Regions from separate parts of the Pseudoalteromonas sp. NZS100 genome, predicted to be linked through region 2. Evidence: predicted binding sites of a transcription regulator. Region 2 holds the regulator's gene; the other holds the start of a gene.
The links. The regulator LexA, encoded in region 2, represses DNA repair genes until DNA is damaged. The targets are predictions, from matches to a motif close to TACTGTATNNNNATACAGTA.

Region 1: uvrD (DNA helicase II) is a predicted target of LexA. The motif match lies at 4,215-4,234, and genes of this name have one in related genera.

Annotation. Positions count from the first base shown of each region.
Region 1 is NZ_JADYWM010000004.1:302,579-310,382, forward strand. Features, by position in the region: tRNA gene I6E69_RS06405 (tRNA-Met) at 1-56, opposite strand, end outside; tRNA gene I6E69_RS06410 (tRNA-Met) at 119-195, opposite strand; tRNA gene I6E69_RS06415 (tRNA-Met) at 276-352, opposite strand; gene cysQ (3'(2'),5'-bisphosphate nucleotidase CysQ) at 489-1,292, opposite strand; gene nudE (ADP compounds hydrolase NudE) at 1,285-1,857, opposite strand; gene yrfG (GMP/IMP nucleotidase) at 1,919-2,566, shown strand; gene I6E69_RS06435 (dUTP diphosphatase) at 2,582-3,205, opposite strand; gene I6E69_RS06440 (YacL family protein) at 3,286-3,654, opposite strand; gene I6E69_RS06445 (hypothetical protein) at 3,771-3,995, opposite strand; gene uvrD (DNA helicase II) at 4,299-6,464, shown strand; gene I6E69_RS06455 (GNAT family N-acetyltransferase) at 6,442-7,804, shown strand, end outside.
Region 2 is NZ_JADYWM010000016.1:79,916-87,719, reverse strand. Features, by position in the region: gene I6E69_RS15585 (DnaJ C-terminal domain-containing protein) at 54-1,022, shown strand; gene I6E69_RS15580 (chaperone modulator CbpM) at 1,022-1,342, shown strand; gene I6E69_RS15575 (hypothetical protein) at 1,405-2,130, opposite strand; gene I6E69_RS15570 (hypothetical protein) at 2,444-2,824, shown strand; gene I6E69_RS15565 (PaaI family thioesterase) at 2,825-3,265, opposite strand; gene lexA (transcriptional repressor LexA) at 3,433-4,050, shown strand; gene coxB (cytochrome c oxidase subunit II) at 4,534-5,676, shown strand; gene ctaD (cytochrome c oxidase subunit I) at 5,676-7,268, shown strand; gene I6E69_RS15545 (cytochrome c oxidase assembly protein) at 7,268-7,798, shown strand.

The DNA of each region.
Region 1 (7,804 bases), on a different contig from region 2:
AACCGACGACCTTCGGGTTATGAGCCCGACGAGCTACCAGACTGCTCCATCCCGCGCCTGAAATTTGTATACTTGTTTAAAGTTGCTTACATTACAACTTGGCTTCCAATTAAAGAATTGGTTGCGGGAGCCGGATTTGAACCGACGACCTTCGGGTTATGAGCCCGACGAGCTACCAGACTGCTCCATCCCGCGCCTGTATATTTTAAGTCTATCGACTACTTTATTTTATCTCTTAAGTTAGAGTTTACAGTAACCTCAATCCCTAAGGAAATTGGTTGCGGGAGCCGGATTTGAACCGACGACCTTCGGGTTATGAGCCCGACGAGCTACCAGACTGCTCCATCCCGCGCCTGTAATTTCTTTAAAACATTTTCGTAATATTTACGAGCCTGCCTTGAAGAGAGCGCTACTATATAGGAATAAACATTTAATGCAAGACCTAAACTAATTAAAGTTGTTCAACCGAACAAAAAGCAACCAAATTACTATTCTGCGCTCAATCTTTGATGCGGATTAATCATTTTTTGCCATTCCCAGTCTGGATGTCCCATCACTATAAAGTCAGGGTTCTCAGTACTCTCTCGTTGGTTGTACGTTAGCGGGTTAAATTCTGCATCGGTAATACAACCACCGGCTTCTTCAACAATAACTTGTGAAGCACCTGTATCCCACTCTCCCGTTGGACCAATTCTTAAAAAACAATCTGCTTTGCCCTCTGCAACAGTACAGGCTTTTAAAGAACACGAACCAATAGCAATCGTTGTAAACTGACTATTTAAATACTGACTCACCGCTTCTATTTTTTGGCGGCGGCTCACTGCAAGCGTCAAGCTCTCTGGCGGCGCTACAGATATTTGCTTATCAATTGAGTTTTCACGTTTAAAGGCACCATTTTTAGCTGTAGCAAAATAAGTCACACCTTTTGCAGGCCAATGAATAACACCAAGCACAGGGTGATTATTTTCAATCAATGCAATGTTTACTGCAAAGTCGCCACTTTCTAAAATAAATTCGCCAGTACCATCCATCGGATCGAGCAACCAATAACGCTGCCAGTCCTGTCTGTCGGCGAGTGCTGGTATAGGTGTTTCTTCCGACATAATTGGGATATCGGGCGCAAGTGCTTTTAATCCAGCAACCAGTACGTCATTTGCTGCTAAATCAGCTTTGGTGACAGGTGTGTTGTCTGATTTTTCTTGTTGGCCAATATCGCCTTTTTTATAAATGGCCATAATTGCATCGCCAGCACGCTCAGCTAATTCAATACACGGTTCGATTAATTTATTCATCGGCAGCTCCAGACGCTAAATACTTATCTAATAATAGCAAAGCTGCAACACTGCGTGCTTCGGTAAAATCTTCTTGGTCTAATAATGACTGCCACTGAGTTAATGGCCACTTAACAACAACAAGCGGCTCTGGTTCGTCGCCAATAAGGGTTTGTGGGTATAATTGCTTAGCAAATAAAATATGCATAGTGGCATTAAAGTAACTCGGCGCCATTGTTACTGTTCTTAATGGTTTAAAATACTCAGCACCAAAGCCAATTTCTTCTTTAAGTTCTCTGTTAGCAGCTTGCTCTGGAGTTTCGCCCGGATCAATTAAGCCTTTAGGAAAACCTAACTGGTAATTGTTTGTGCCCGCACAGTATTCACGCACAAGTAGTAACTCATTATCTGCACTTAACGGAACAATCATCACTGCTCCCCGGCCACCGCCGCGAATTCGCTCATACTGGCGCTCTTCGTTATTAGAAAACTTTAGATCTAAAGACTCCACAGTAAACAGGCGGCTTTTAGCAACAACATTGTTACTGAGGATTTGTGGTGGTGTTGGGTGCTTTTTCTGTGTCATTGGCGTTAATTTGCTATCATGGCAGTTAGTTCAATAATAAACCTTATAAGTTGAAATTCCTATGTTAAATTGGTCAAAAATCGATACCGTTTTGCTCGACATGGATGGAACATTACTCGATTTACATTACGACAGTCATTTTTGGCTTAACGTTATCCCTGCGCAACACGCATTAGCTAGAGGCATTAGCCTAGATGCAGCTAAAGCAGATATTTTAAAACGCTATCAAGCTGTGAGCGGTCAAATACAGTGGTATTGTTTAGATTATTGGGAGCAGCAATTAAGCTTGCCTATAATGGAGCTTAAACGAGAGTCTCAGCATTTAATTAAAATGCGCGAAGACGTACCTCATTTTTTAACCGAGCTTAAAAAAGCAGGCAAAGAGTTAATTTTACTTACCAACGCCCACCCTGAGAGTGTCATGCTGAAATTTGAGCATACAGCGATTGATAACTACCTAGATGGTGTAGTGTCTACTCATGAATATGGAGTAAGTAAAGAGCAGCAAAGTTTGTGGCACCAAGTACAAAAAGACTTAGGGTTTAATAAGCAGCGCACTTTGTTTGTAGATGACAGTGTGCCGGTATTAAATGCCGCACGAGAATACGGCATCGAGCACTTACTGGCAGTTGCTAACCCTGATAGCCAACAACCACATAACGAAATAGCCGATTATCTGAGTGTTACCGACTATCGTAAGATTATTTAATTCAGTTTACGTGGGCTAGATTTTTGGGTAACGCGCTTCAAGGCCTTGGTACACTAACTTTGCAAAATCAGCATGTTCTGTATCAAGGCTTTTAACTACTTCAACTAAATGCTCGTTATCTTCTTGCCCGTTCCACTCTTTAATATAGCTACCGTCTTTGTAGCCATGATCTTGGCGGAAAAAGTTTAACGTGTTTTTACCTACGTAGCCGCGATATAAATCATCAATATCCATACCCATTTGCGCCATACAGCCGGCAAAGGCAGCGGCATTAAACGTTTTATCTGCAACAGCGGAAGCCGCTAATATCTCTAGTGTTTGTTTAAAGTCATCAGCTTGTTGAGCATTACTAAGCTCAGCTTCAAGTTGCTTTGCTAAGTCTTCGTAGCTAGTTTTGCCGTCAATTCTAAGCGATAGACCAAAATGAAAAATATCAACCAACTCTAAAATAACTTGTTCAGTATCTGGTGTTTGTTTTTTCCACCATTTCCAACCATGATGATCCAGCATTTCAGCGCACTCAACCCAAATAGCGCGGTACCATTCGAATCCTTGAGTAAACCATTGCTCATGTACTTTAGTGTTCATGGCGTTTTGCATTTCTAGCATAACTACTAGCTTGTTTAAATTGGCAGACATATTCATTCCTGTCGTTTTTGATTAGTGTAATAGTACAGATAAAGGAAGCTTAACGCATCAGCACTATCTTAATATGTAGTTTACTTTGAGCCGCTAAATTCAGCCCATGAATCAATTAAATCAATGAAATCTTCAAAGCCACAACCACTACTTAAACCATTTTCTTCAAGCGCTAAATCGTCATCTTGATACGCTATTAGGTCTTCACTGTCTTGATGAAGCGCATGGGCTTCAAATAGTGCTTCGTCTTTGGTTAATATTAAATCTATTTCTTGGCCTTTTAGCGTTAGCGGCTCGTAGCTTGAACTCACCGATGCAATAAGTGCTTGCACCATAGCTACTTTGTCTTTGCCTATTTCTTCGTTTAGCCAGCGACCAATAATAGCGTGTTCACTGCTTATTTTAATACGTAGCCCACTAATAGGGTCGCGAATAAATTGATATTCCATAGGGTTTGCCTGTAAATCTTTAATTGCGTAATTATATACGTAAACGCCCGCAAACCACAGGACATATAAAGTAAAATAGCGCCACAAGGGCGCTATTTTATTCCACTTTAAAGCCGTTAACTTCGCGATCTATAACGCGCTGCGTCAATAATCGACCATAAGTAAATAATAGGCACAAGTACAAAACCTACAAGCACATAAATTAGTGCGTAACTTATTATAATAGCGAGTGCAAAAAATATAGCCGCTAAAATACGCCCTTGCACTAACTGCCCTAAACCAGGAAAAAATATATTACATAATGCTGCGATTACGTTACCGCCAGAACCTTGATCTGCCATACTAACCTCTGTATTTATTTGATTTTATAATTATTTACTTACACACTCTATGCCAATTTATTAAAGCTTACAAATCAAATAGTTAAATTACCCTAGATTTAGAGAGTTAGTAAAAATTGCTAACTTTAGGTCAAATTAGCAATTTTTATTGTGCGTTTACACTTTTTTGTTTGTTCAAAAAATTAGCAAGTTACTCGTTTTTAAGGCTATTTTATAAATAGCTGTTTATAAAAACAGTATTTTATTTAGCCTAACAAAAACACCTGTTATACTGCCCACAATATTGATTAAAAAGGCGTAACGATGGACGTTTCACAATTACTCGATGGCTTAAATGACAAACAACGCGATGCCGTTGCAGCCCCACTACAAAACATGCTGGTATTAGCAGGTGCTGGGTCTGGTAAAACACGAGTGTTAGTTCATCGTATTGCGTGGCTTATGCAAGTTGAGCAAGCATCTGCTTACAGTATTTTTGCCGTAACCTTTACTAATAAAGCGGCTAAAGAAATGCGCAGCCGCGTTGAAGAAACACTAAAAGCCCCTGTAGGTGGTATGTGGATTGGTACGTTCCATGGTTTGTCACATCGTATTTTACGTGCTCATCACCGTGAAGCTAACTTACCTGAAGCCTTTCAAATTTTAGACTCTGACGATCAACTTCGGATGATCAAGCGCTTATTAAAATCGATGAATATCGATGATAAAAAATGGCCTGCTAAACAATTTGGCTGGTACATTAGCGCCAAAAAAGATGAAGCACTTCGCCCTAAAGATATTCAAGCATACGATATTAACGAGCAAATGATGCTGCGTGTTTACGCCGCCTATCAAGAAGCCTGTGATAGAGCTGGTTTAGTTGATTTTGCCGAAATATTACTACGCAGCTACGAAGTGTTAAAAAATAACCCTACGTTACTACGTCATTACCAGCAACGCTTTGCACATATGCTCGTAGACGAGTTCCAAGATACAAATACCATTCAATATGCTTGGTTAAAGTTACTTGCAGGCGATACTAACAGCATTATGATTGTAGGCGACGATGACCAAAGCATTTACGGTTGGCGTGGTGCTAAAATCGAAAACATTAAACGCTTTTTAACTGACTTTAGCGCTGAAACCATTCGCCTTGAACAAAACTACCGTTCAACCGCGACTATTTTGAAAGCATCTAATGCATTAATTCAAAATAACTCAGAGCGTATGGGTAAAAGCTTGTGGACCGACGGTAACGACGGCGAGCCAATTTCTATTTATGCGGCATTTAATGAGTTAGACGAAGCACGCTTTGTAAGTAGCAAACTACGAAGCTGGTTAAATGCAGGTAATGCCCTGCAAGATGCCGCAATTTTATACCGTAGTAACGCGCAATCTCGTGTACTCGAGGAGGCTATGCTGCAAGAAGGCTTAAAATACCGTATTTATGGTGGTATGCGATTCTTCGAACGACAAGAAATTAAAGATGCGTTGTCGTACTTACGCCTAGTAGGTAATCGTCAAGACGATGCCGCGTTTGAGCGTGTAATTAATACGCCAGCACGCGGTATTGGCGATAAAACATTGAGCCATATACGCGATTGTGCACGAGCAGAATCGTTACCGCTTTGGTATGCCGCCAAAGCAATTGTAGAACAACAGCATTTATCTGGTCGTGCTTCTGGTGCAGTAAGTAAGTTTGTAGAACTCGTTGAACAAATAGAAGATAAAATTAGCGACCTAACTTTGCATGAGCAAGCTAAGTACACAATTCAAACCTCAGGCTTGATGGCAATGTACCAAGCCGAAAAAGGTGAAAAAGGTCGTGCTCGCGTAGAAAACTTAGAAGAGCTAATTAGTGCGTGTGATCAGTATGAGCTGCCTGAAGACGAAGAGTACAGCTCACCACTACAAGGCTTTTTAGCGCATACATCACTTGAGTCAGGTGAAGGGCAGGCAGAAGAACACGAAGACGCCGTACAAATGATGACGCTTCACTCAGCTAAAGGCTTAGAGTTTCCGCTAGTGTTTATGGTAGGCGTAGAGGAAGGCATGTTCCCTTCTCAGCAAAGCAACGAAGAGTCGGGTCGCTTAGAAGAAGAGCGCCGCCTTTGTTATGTAGGCATGACACGAGCAATGGATAAGTTATACATTAGCCATGCTGAGAGTCGCCGCTTATACGGGCAAGAAAAATACCATAGCCCATCTCGCTTTTTACGCGAAATCCCTGAAGACTGCGTTGAAGAAATTCGTATTAAAACACAGGTTTCTCGCCCGCCTGCCGCTGGGCGTTTTAGCGCATCAGTTAGCCATGCCGCATTTGAAGACAGTGGCTTTAACTTAGGACAACGCGTACTGCATGCTAAGTTTGGTATTGGTACTGTACTGAATTATGAAGGTAGTGGCGCGCAATCTCGCGTACAAGTTAACTTTGACGACCTTGGTAGTAAATGGTTAGTAACGGCTTATGCACGATTACAAGCGGTATAAAGCACACCTAAATGAGTTAGAGCAACAATTAGCTGGCGCGTATCATCGTCAGCTGGCGCTAATTACTGGCAGCTCAACTTGGTGTTATGAAATACTTAACTCATTAATAGATGAAAACAATACACTTGTTGTATCCAAGCAGTGCGCGATTAAAAATTCGTACTGGCCTACTCGCACACACCAAATTTTAGGGCAAGAATTTGCTCATGCTGTTTACGATGGCTTTAGTGGTTTGCACCCTGATAAACTTGCAGCACTTGCCGGCACCGTTAAAGCAGGCGGTATACTGTTTTTATTACTGCCTGAACTGGATGATTTAGCCTCTTGGCAAGATCCAGCATTGAGTACAGTGCAATCACACGGTCAGAGCATTAACTACAGCATATTTAATCAGCGTTTCGCGACTATTATTAAACCGTTGCCCGCTTTTCACTTTAGTGAAAAAAATGGCTGTATTAGTAATAACGCTAGCTATGTAATGCATAATAAAATTGATTATGAGCCACAGCAAAACTGTATTGAGCAAATAGTAAAAGTAGCTAACGGTCGTGCCAACAGGCCTTTACTCATTAATGCCGATAGAGGCAGAGGTAAGTCGGCAGCACTTGGCTTAGCAACGGCAAAACTAACTGATAAAAAAGTAATTATTTGCAGCACTCAGTTTAAAGCGACCCATAGCAGCTTTAAACATTTAGCCCAAGAGTTAAGCCTGCAATACAACGCTGAACATAAACAGCTCGCCAATTTGCACTACGTTGCACCTGACGCGTTATTAAACACACTACCTGAGTGCGATTTACTACTCGTTGATGAAGCTGCAGCAATTCCTGTTCCGTTATTACTACAAATGCTAGCTCATTACCCTCGTATAGTATTTGCAAGCACTCTGGTTGGGTATGAAGGCAATGGTAGGGGTTATACCATTCGCTTTAGTAACTATATTAAAGCACACTATAAAGCCTCTAAAGTTGTAACACTTGATGAGCCACTGCGCTTTGCTAAACACGATCCTCTTGAGCAACACATTCGCACACTACTAGCACTCGATGCACAATATATAGAGTTAAGTAGTAATGAATTAGAGCAGCCAGTACATAGCGAAATAACTCAGCAATCCCTTGTAAACAATGAGCCTTTACTGCAGCAAGTTATTGCCCTACTTGCACTGGCTCACTATCAAAGTAGTGTCAACGACTTACGCCAACTACTAGACGCACCATCGCAAAGACTATTTATTAGCAAAATTAATAATCAATTAGTTGGCGTATGCTTAATCGCCATAGAAGGTGGTTTGAGTGAAGAACTTGCCCTACAGATTATAAGTGGAGAGCGCCGTCCGC
Region 2 (7,804 bases):
ACCCGTTAAGGAGTATGCTTAAAGCTTACTCAATATGAGGATTTGGATTGCAAATGAAATTTGTTGATTATTATGCAGTGCTTGGAATATCGCCTGATGCAGATGATAAAGCGGTTAAAGTAGCTTATAAAAAGTTAGCCAGAAAATATCACCCAGATGTAAGCAAAGAGCCTCAAGCAGAAGATAAGTTTAAAGAAATAGCAGAAGCTTACGAAGTCATCCATAACAAAGAAGAACGCACTAAATACGACGAGTTACGTCGTCACCAACAAAATCGTGCTCGTCAACAGCAAGGCCATTATGGTGGTAACAATGCCTCTTCGCAAAGTAATTATCAGCAAAGCGATCCTCAAACCGACCAAGAGTTTTCTGACTTTATTAATTCAATGTTTGGCGGAGCTGGTGGATTCGATCGTTCCGGGCAGAGCAGAAGTAACGCCGCTCGCGCGCAAAAAGGACAAGATGTGGAAATAGAGTTCCCAATTTTTCTTGAAGAGACTTTAGTTGATACCGTGAAGCCTGTTGAGTTTATGTTACCGCAGCGAGACAGCAGTGGCCGTGTCACTGAAATTAAAAAATCACTTAAAGTGAAAATTCCTGCAGGCTCAGTAAATGGCGAACGAATTCGACTAAAAGGGCAAGGCGGATTAGGGTCAGCGAATGGGCAAAATGGCGACTTGTATTTACAAATTAGTTTAGTGCCTCACCCATTATTTGATGTTGAGGGTCATAACCTAAATATAGTTGTCCCTCTTGCACCATGGGAAGCGGCTCTTGGTACAAAGCTAAATTTACCTACGTTGACAGGTAATATCCAATTAACTATTCCTTCTAATAGTCAGTCTGGTCAACGCTTGCGTATTAAAGGTAAGGGATTAATGAGTAAAAAAGCTAAAGGTGACTTATTTGCTGTGCTTAAAATTGTTAATCCAACATCTGTTGATGATACCAGTAAAAAACTTTGGGAAGAATTAGCCGAAAAAGCTCACTTTAATCCCCGTAATAACTGGAGCAAGCCATAATGCAAATTATCGTGACACAAAAGGACGATTTACTTACTAGTAAAGAGCTATGTTTGAGTAGTGATATTAGCGAAGCAATTTTATATGAGCTAGTTGAGCATAATATTGCGGTTCCAATTGAGGGGGAGCATGTTACGCAGTGGCAATTTACGGTATCTGCAGTGACCTTAGTTAAAAAAGCGGCCCGTATCCAACATGACTTTTCGTTAGATTGGTCGGCAATAGCTTTAGTTTTACAATTGCTGGATGAGCGTGATGAGTTGATTTTCGAAAACGAAATGTTAAAGCGACATTTGAGTCGATTTAAGCACTTGGAATAAAATAAGCCCTAGGCTTATTTACTCTTTGATAAGTGGGCGCTAGCTCTCAAAAACCAATATGACTACTTTGATTTATTCTTATTTTTAATTCGGATAAATCGTTTTAGTCGTATATTTTGTATAAGTAGTAATATTCCACTTAAACAAAAAAGTACACTGGTTGCTGAAAAGCTAATAAGCAGTGGATTATTAAAATTCTCTCGCTCATCGTAATCCATAATATGTAACATCCAAAAAAAGTCGAATATTCGCCATAGCGTGCTGCGAACGGTGACAACTTTGCCGTTATTTTCTGACAAGTACAGTGTTGTGTTAAAAGTGTCGTCAAATTGGACCTGCCAAACATTGGTTTTATATCCGACTTCCCGCGTACCTTGCTTTAGTAGTACAACGCTTGTTACTTGAGCGTCAATAAGTAAGTGTGCTTTAGCATTTGCGGTAATTTGTATTTTAGTTGGCGGTTCAAATGGTCGGCCTGTTATGCCATTGAAGCTTTGCTGCTCGTTATTACTAAAGACAGTAATAAGTGGTGTAGTTAAGAAGTTCTCAAAAATTATTTGTGTTGGATTAACCACCTGAGAGGCAATATCGTCAAGGGAGGCAACATAATCAGCCTGCGTAAATGGGTTATTAAGAGTACGTGTTGCAAGATGCTCCCCATGAACTTTATCAAGAGGGATTGCACTCATAATTAAACCACCTAGTAACCATGCTAAAATTTGTAGTGCTAATAAATAACCTAACCATTTATGTAACTTGCGAGCATGTTTAAATATTTTTTTATTCATGTTTTAGTCTTATTATTTTTAGAGGCTAGTTTATTACATTAATGGGATAAGTTACTGCGACATTTTGTCGCAGTTTGTACTATAGCTTACTGTAATCATTTAAAAATAAAAAAGATTACACTTAAATTCCTAACATGACTTATCTGTTTAATTGAGCTGGATGTTTGATATCCAGCTAGCTTTAAATGCTAAAAAATACTTAAAAGCTGCGAAATATCCATATAAAGTGGTTAATAGAGCATAGTTGATTTGGTATAACGGTAAAACTGCGTTAAAGTTTGCAATGAAATTATTAGAGGGTAAATACGAAACGATGTCGGAAATTCAATTTTTAAATGTAGATCTTGAGCTTGAATCAAAGCAAGATATTAGTTTGCTAGTGGCGGACTTGAAAAAAGTCGCGACGATTTTACATTATGACAAAGACGAATACCGTCAACTAGCGCGTATTGAAGCTACAGGTGAGGTGAGCACACCTGATAAAGCCATAAACCATATATGTGAGCTTATTGAATCGTGTTCGCGTAACGCACTAAAGCAATGGTTAAGCTGTTCACGTAGAACGTTTGATATTGGTTTTGAATCAGGAACTTCTCCTAAGTGCTTTAATCAAGCCTTAGATGCAGATACATTATTGCGTATATCTGCGATTGGTGCGGGTATGGAAATTACCATTTACCCAATCGAAAAGTAACTATCTTCGCTCTACGACTGCTGCGGTCATTTTTGATACGCAGCACAGCTCATTGCGGCTATTTGTAATTTTTATTTCCCATACTGAACTACGTTTGCCAATATGAAACGCTCTTGCCGTTGCTGTTAAAGTGCCGTTGCGAGATGCTTTTAAATGACTTGCGCTAATTTCCTGCCCTACACAGTAAAATTTAGTAAAATCGACAACAAAGTTAGCGGCATAGCTGGCAACTGTTTCGGCAAGTACAACGTTAGCACCGCCGTGAACCATGCCCATTGGGTTATGATGCTCAGGAATTGCCGGCATTGTGGCAACCAAATAATCATCGCCAATTTCTGTGACTTCTATCCCCATAGTTTTCATTAATGTTCCTTGGCCATTAACGCCTTGCTCTAACTGCTTGCACAGCTCTAAGGTGATGGGCTGGTACCAAATACTCATAATGTCTCCTTTGCATTTTTAATCATTTATAAACTTAGCTTTAGTTATATCCTTGAAATGTACACAAGTGAAATTACTTTAGCTATTTTAAGGCTTAATTTAAATTTGCGATTTTTATTTAACTGTATATACTCACAGTTAAATGTACTGTATGGAAAACCAGTTGTATGCGACCATTAACGAACCGCCAAGCTCAAATACTCGAACTAATTAAAGTTTTTATTAAAGACACTGGTATGCCTCCTACACGTGCTGAAATAGCGCAAACATTAGGTTTTAAAAGTGCCAATGCTGCTGAAGAACATTTAAAAGCACTTGCTAAAAAAGGCGCAATTAAAATGAAACCAGGTGCAAGCCGTGGTATTCAATTAATTGAAGAAGATGAGCCAGAACAATTAGGTTTACCGCTTATAGGGCGTGTTGCTGCTGGTTCACCTATTTTGGCGCAAGAGCACGTTGAAAGTCACTGCAAAATCGATCCATTAATGTTTAAACCGGCTGCAGATTTTTTACTACGCGTTAACGGTATGAGCATGAAAGATATTGGTATTATGGATGGTGATTTACTTGCTGTACATCGTACTCAAACCGCTGAAAACGGACAAGTTGTTGTTGCCCGCCTAGACGAAGACGTAACTGTAAAACGTCTTGAGAAAGCGGGTCGTAAAGTATTACTTCATGCTGAAAACGACGATTTTGACTCTATTGAAGTAGATCTTGAGAATGAGTCTTTTAATATTGAAGGCTTAGCCGTTGGCGTTATAAGAAACGCTGATTGGATGTGACTTTAAAAATAGCTTTTAAACAAGCAGTTTTATAAATGCGTACTAATTAGTACGCATTTTTGTTTTAAAATTTGTACTAAAAATAGGGCGTAAACAGCCCACTGACTATTTAAGCTGTAAACTTTTTTGCACTTATATTTTCCCCCTCTGAATGCGTTAAACCCCTTTGTTTTGCTCATATTTTGAACTTCCTGTCGCCCAGTTGATTACCGATTTTTTATTAATTATTCAATATCACCTGATTGTTTTTTATACTAAAACTTGCTTGTTGTTCGTTTTTTAGCTAATTGTTAATGTGCTGAGCTAATAATAACTCACAGCTTTTTAGTTTTGAGAACACACAATATACACAAACCCGTTGTTGGCGCAGCAAAACCAATCAATATTAAATGAGATTGGCTAAAAAAATAAAAATAACGAATTGGCGTTTAAGCCGTATGCCTCTTCGCTTTGCATTCGCAATAGCATCAAAGGAGCCGTCACATGGGTAAACTGACCTCTACCTTGTGGCTTATATTATGTGTTTTTTCGCACCCAGTTTTGGCTAACAGCCAATACAATATGCGCAAAGGCGTAACCGATATAAGCAATAATGTATATCAGCTGCACATGACCATATTTATAATATGTTGTGTGATTGGGGTGATAGTGTTCGCAATTATGTTTTGGGCACTTATTCATCACCGTAAATCTAAAGGGGCTGTACCTGCCCAATTTCACGAAAGCACTAAAGTAGAAATACTTTGGACTGCAATTCCGTTTGTTATTTTAATTGCTATGGCAGTACCAGCCACTAAAACCCTTATTGCAATGGAAGATGCCAGCAAAGCTGATCTCACTATTAAAATTACGGGTTCGCAATGGAAATGGCATTATGAATATATGGGCGAAGATGTAGAGTTCTACTCTATTTTATCTACCCCGCAAGATGAAATAGCGAATCTTGCAGATAAAAACCCTAACTACTTACTTGAGGTTGATAAGCCTCTTGTACTGCCAATAAATCAAAAAGTAAGATTTTTAATGACTTCTGATGATGTTATTCACTCTTGGTGGGTACCTGATTTTGCAGTTAAAAAAGATGCGAACCCCGGCTTTATAAATGAAACATGGACGAACATAAACGAAGAAGGTACTTACCGAGGCCAATGTGCTGAGTTGTGTGGTAAAGACCATGGCTTTATGCCCGTTGTGGTGGTCGCTAAATCTGAAGCTGATTTTAAAACATGGCTTGCAGATGCAAAGCAGGCTAAACAAAAAGCAGCATTAGCAGATGCCGCATTACTTGATAAAACCCTCCCAAAAGAAGAATTAATGACTTTAGGCGAACAAGTATATATGGCTAATTGTGCTGCATGTCATCAACCTACTGGCATGGGGTTACCGGGCGTATTTCCTGCACTTAAAGGCAGCCCGATAGTGCTTGGCGATATAAAAGATCACATTGATGTAGTTATCCATGGACGACCCGGTACGGCAATGCAAGCTTTTGCCAAGCAGTTATCTATAAAGCAATTAGCTGCGGTTATTACTTATAAACGTAATGCGTGGGGTAATGATACGGGTGATGTTATTCAACCGAGTCAAATACAGACAGCACTTGATGCCAAAGTGGAGGCGAACTAATGAGTAGCATAGTAGAACAACCTAACGCCAATGAAGCTCATCATGCTCATCACCCAGCTAAAGGTTTTAAACGCTGGCTTTACACAACTAATCATAAAGATATAGGTAGTTTATATTTAATTTTTTCGCTGACCATGTTCTTAATTGGTGGCGCAATGGCCATGGTGATCAGGGCTGAATTATTTCAACCAGGTTTACAGTTGGTCGATCCTCACTTTTTTAATCAAATGACCACAGTGCATGGTTTAATTATGGTGTTTGGTGCGGTTATGCCCGCCTTTACAGGCCTTGCTAACTGGATGATACCACTCATGATTGGCGCGCCAGATATGGCATTGCCAAGAATGAATAACTGGAGCTTTTGGATTTTACCGTTTGCGTTTTTAATCCTATTGGCATCGTTATTTATGCCTGGTGGGGGTCCTGCATTTGGTTGGACTTTTTATGCACCACTGTCCACAACATACAGTAATGATAATACTGCATTGTTTGTATTTGCCGTACATATTATGGGAATTAGCTCGATAATGGGCGCAATCAATGTGATTGTAACCATAGTGAACTTACGTGCCCCCGGCATGACATGGATGAAGTTGCCCTTATTTGTATGGACGTGGTTAATTACTGCCTTTTTATTAATAGCGGTAATGCCAGTGCTTGCAGGGGCTGTCACTATGGTACTTACCGATAAGTATTTTGCGACCAGCTTTTTTGATGCCGCAGGCGGTGGCGACCCGGTGATGTTCCAACACATTTTTTGGTTTTTTGGTCACCCTGAAGTATACATAATGATTCTTCCTGCCTTTGGCATTATATCGACCATAGTGCCTACCTTTTCTCGTAAAAAACTTTTTGGTTATGCATCAATGGTCTACGCCACATCCTCAATTGCGCTACTTAGCTTTATTGTTTGGGCGCATCATATGTTTACCACTGGGATGCCGGTCGCTGGCGAGTTGTTTTTTATGTACGCGACCATGCTTATATCGGTACCTACAGGAGTAAAAGTATTTAATTGGGTTGCCACAATGTGGAAAGGCTCAATAACTTTTGAAGTGCCAATGCTTTTTAGTATTGCGTTTATTGTGCTGTTTACCTTAGGTGGTTTTTCGGGATTGATGCTGGCAATTACACCTGCTGACTTTCAATATCACGATACTTATTTTGTAGTGGCGCACTTTCATTATGTATTAGTAACAGGGGCTGTATTTTCGATAATGGCGGGGGCCTATTACTGGCTGCCCAAGTGGACGGGCAATATGTTTAATATCACATTGGCTAAATGGCATTTTTGGCTATCACTGGTGAGCGTGAACGTACTGTTTTTTCCTATGCATTTTGTAGGGCTTGCCGGTATGCCGCGTCGGATTCCCGATTACGCTCTTCAATTTGCCGACTTTAATGCAATCATAAGTATTGGTGGGTTTGCCTTTGGTTTATCGCAATTGTTGTTTGTAGCTGTGGTAATTAAATGCGCGCGTGGCGGTGATAAAGTGCCTGCAAAAGTATGGGAAGGGGCAGAAGGCCTTGAGTGGGAAGTTGACTCTCCAGCGCCATATCATACTTTTTCTACGCCGCCGGTTATTAAGTAATGACACACGCACCGCTACTCAAACGTTTGGTACTTATTTGCATAGGCATGTTTGCCTTTGCCTTTGCTTTAGTACCTTTGTATGACGTGTTTTGTGATGTAACAGGGCTTAATGGGAAGCCTTCGCTTGAGCAAGCAGAGCAAAGTACACAAATAGTACAAAACCGAGAAGTTGGCGTTAGCTTTACTACTCACGCACAAAGTGGTGCACCGTTTGAAGTTAAATCAAAAGAATACAGTGTAGTGGTAAAACCCGGTGCAATGCGTGAAGTAATGTTTAGTGCTAAAAATAATAGCAATCTGGATAAAGTAATGCAGGCTGTACCATCAGTCTCGCCAGGTAAAGCGGCAAAGTATTTACATAAAATAGCTTGTTTTTGCTTTGATCAGCAACCTCTAAAAGCAGGGGAAGAGCTTGAATTTAAATTACTTTTTTATGTTGATACCGCATTGCCAAGCGACATTGAAGAATTAACTTTATCTTATACCGTATTTGATATTAGTGAACAGCTGGTGGCAAGTAATAACTAGCTTTTT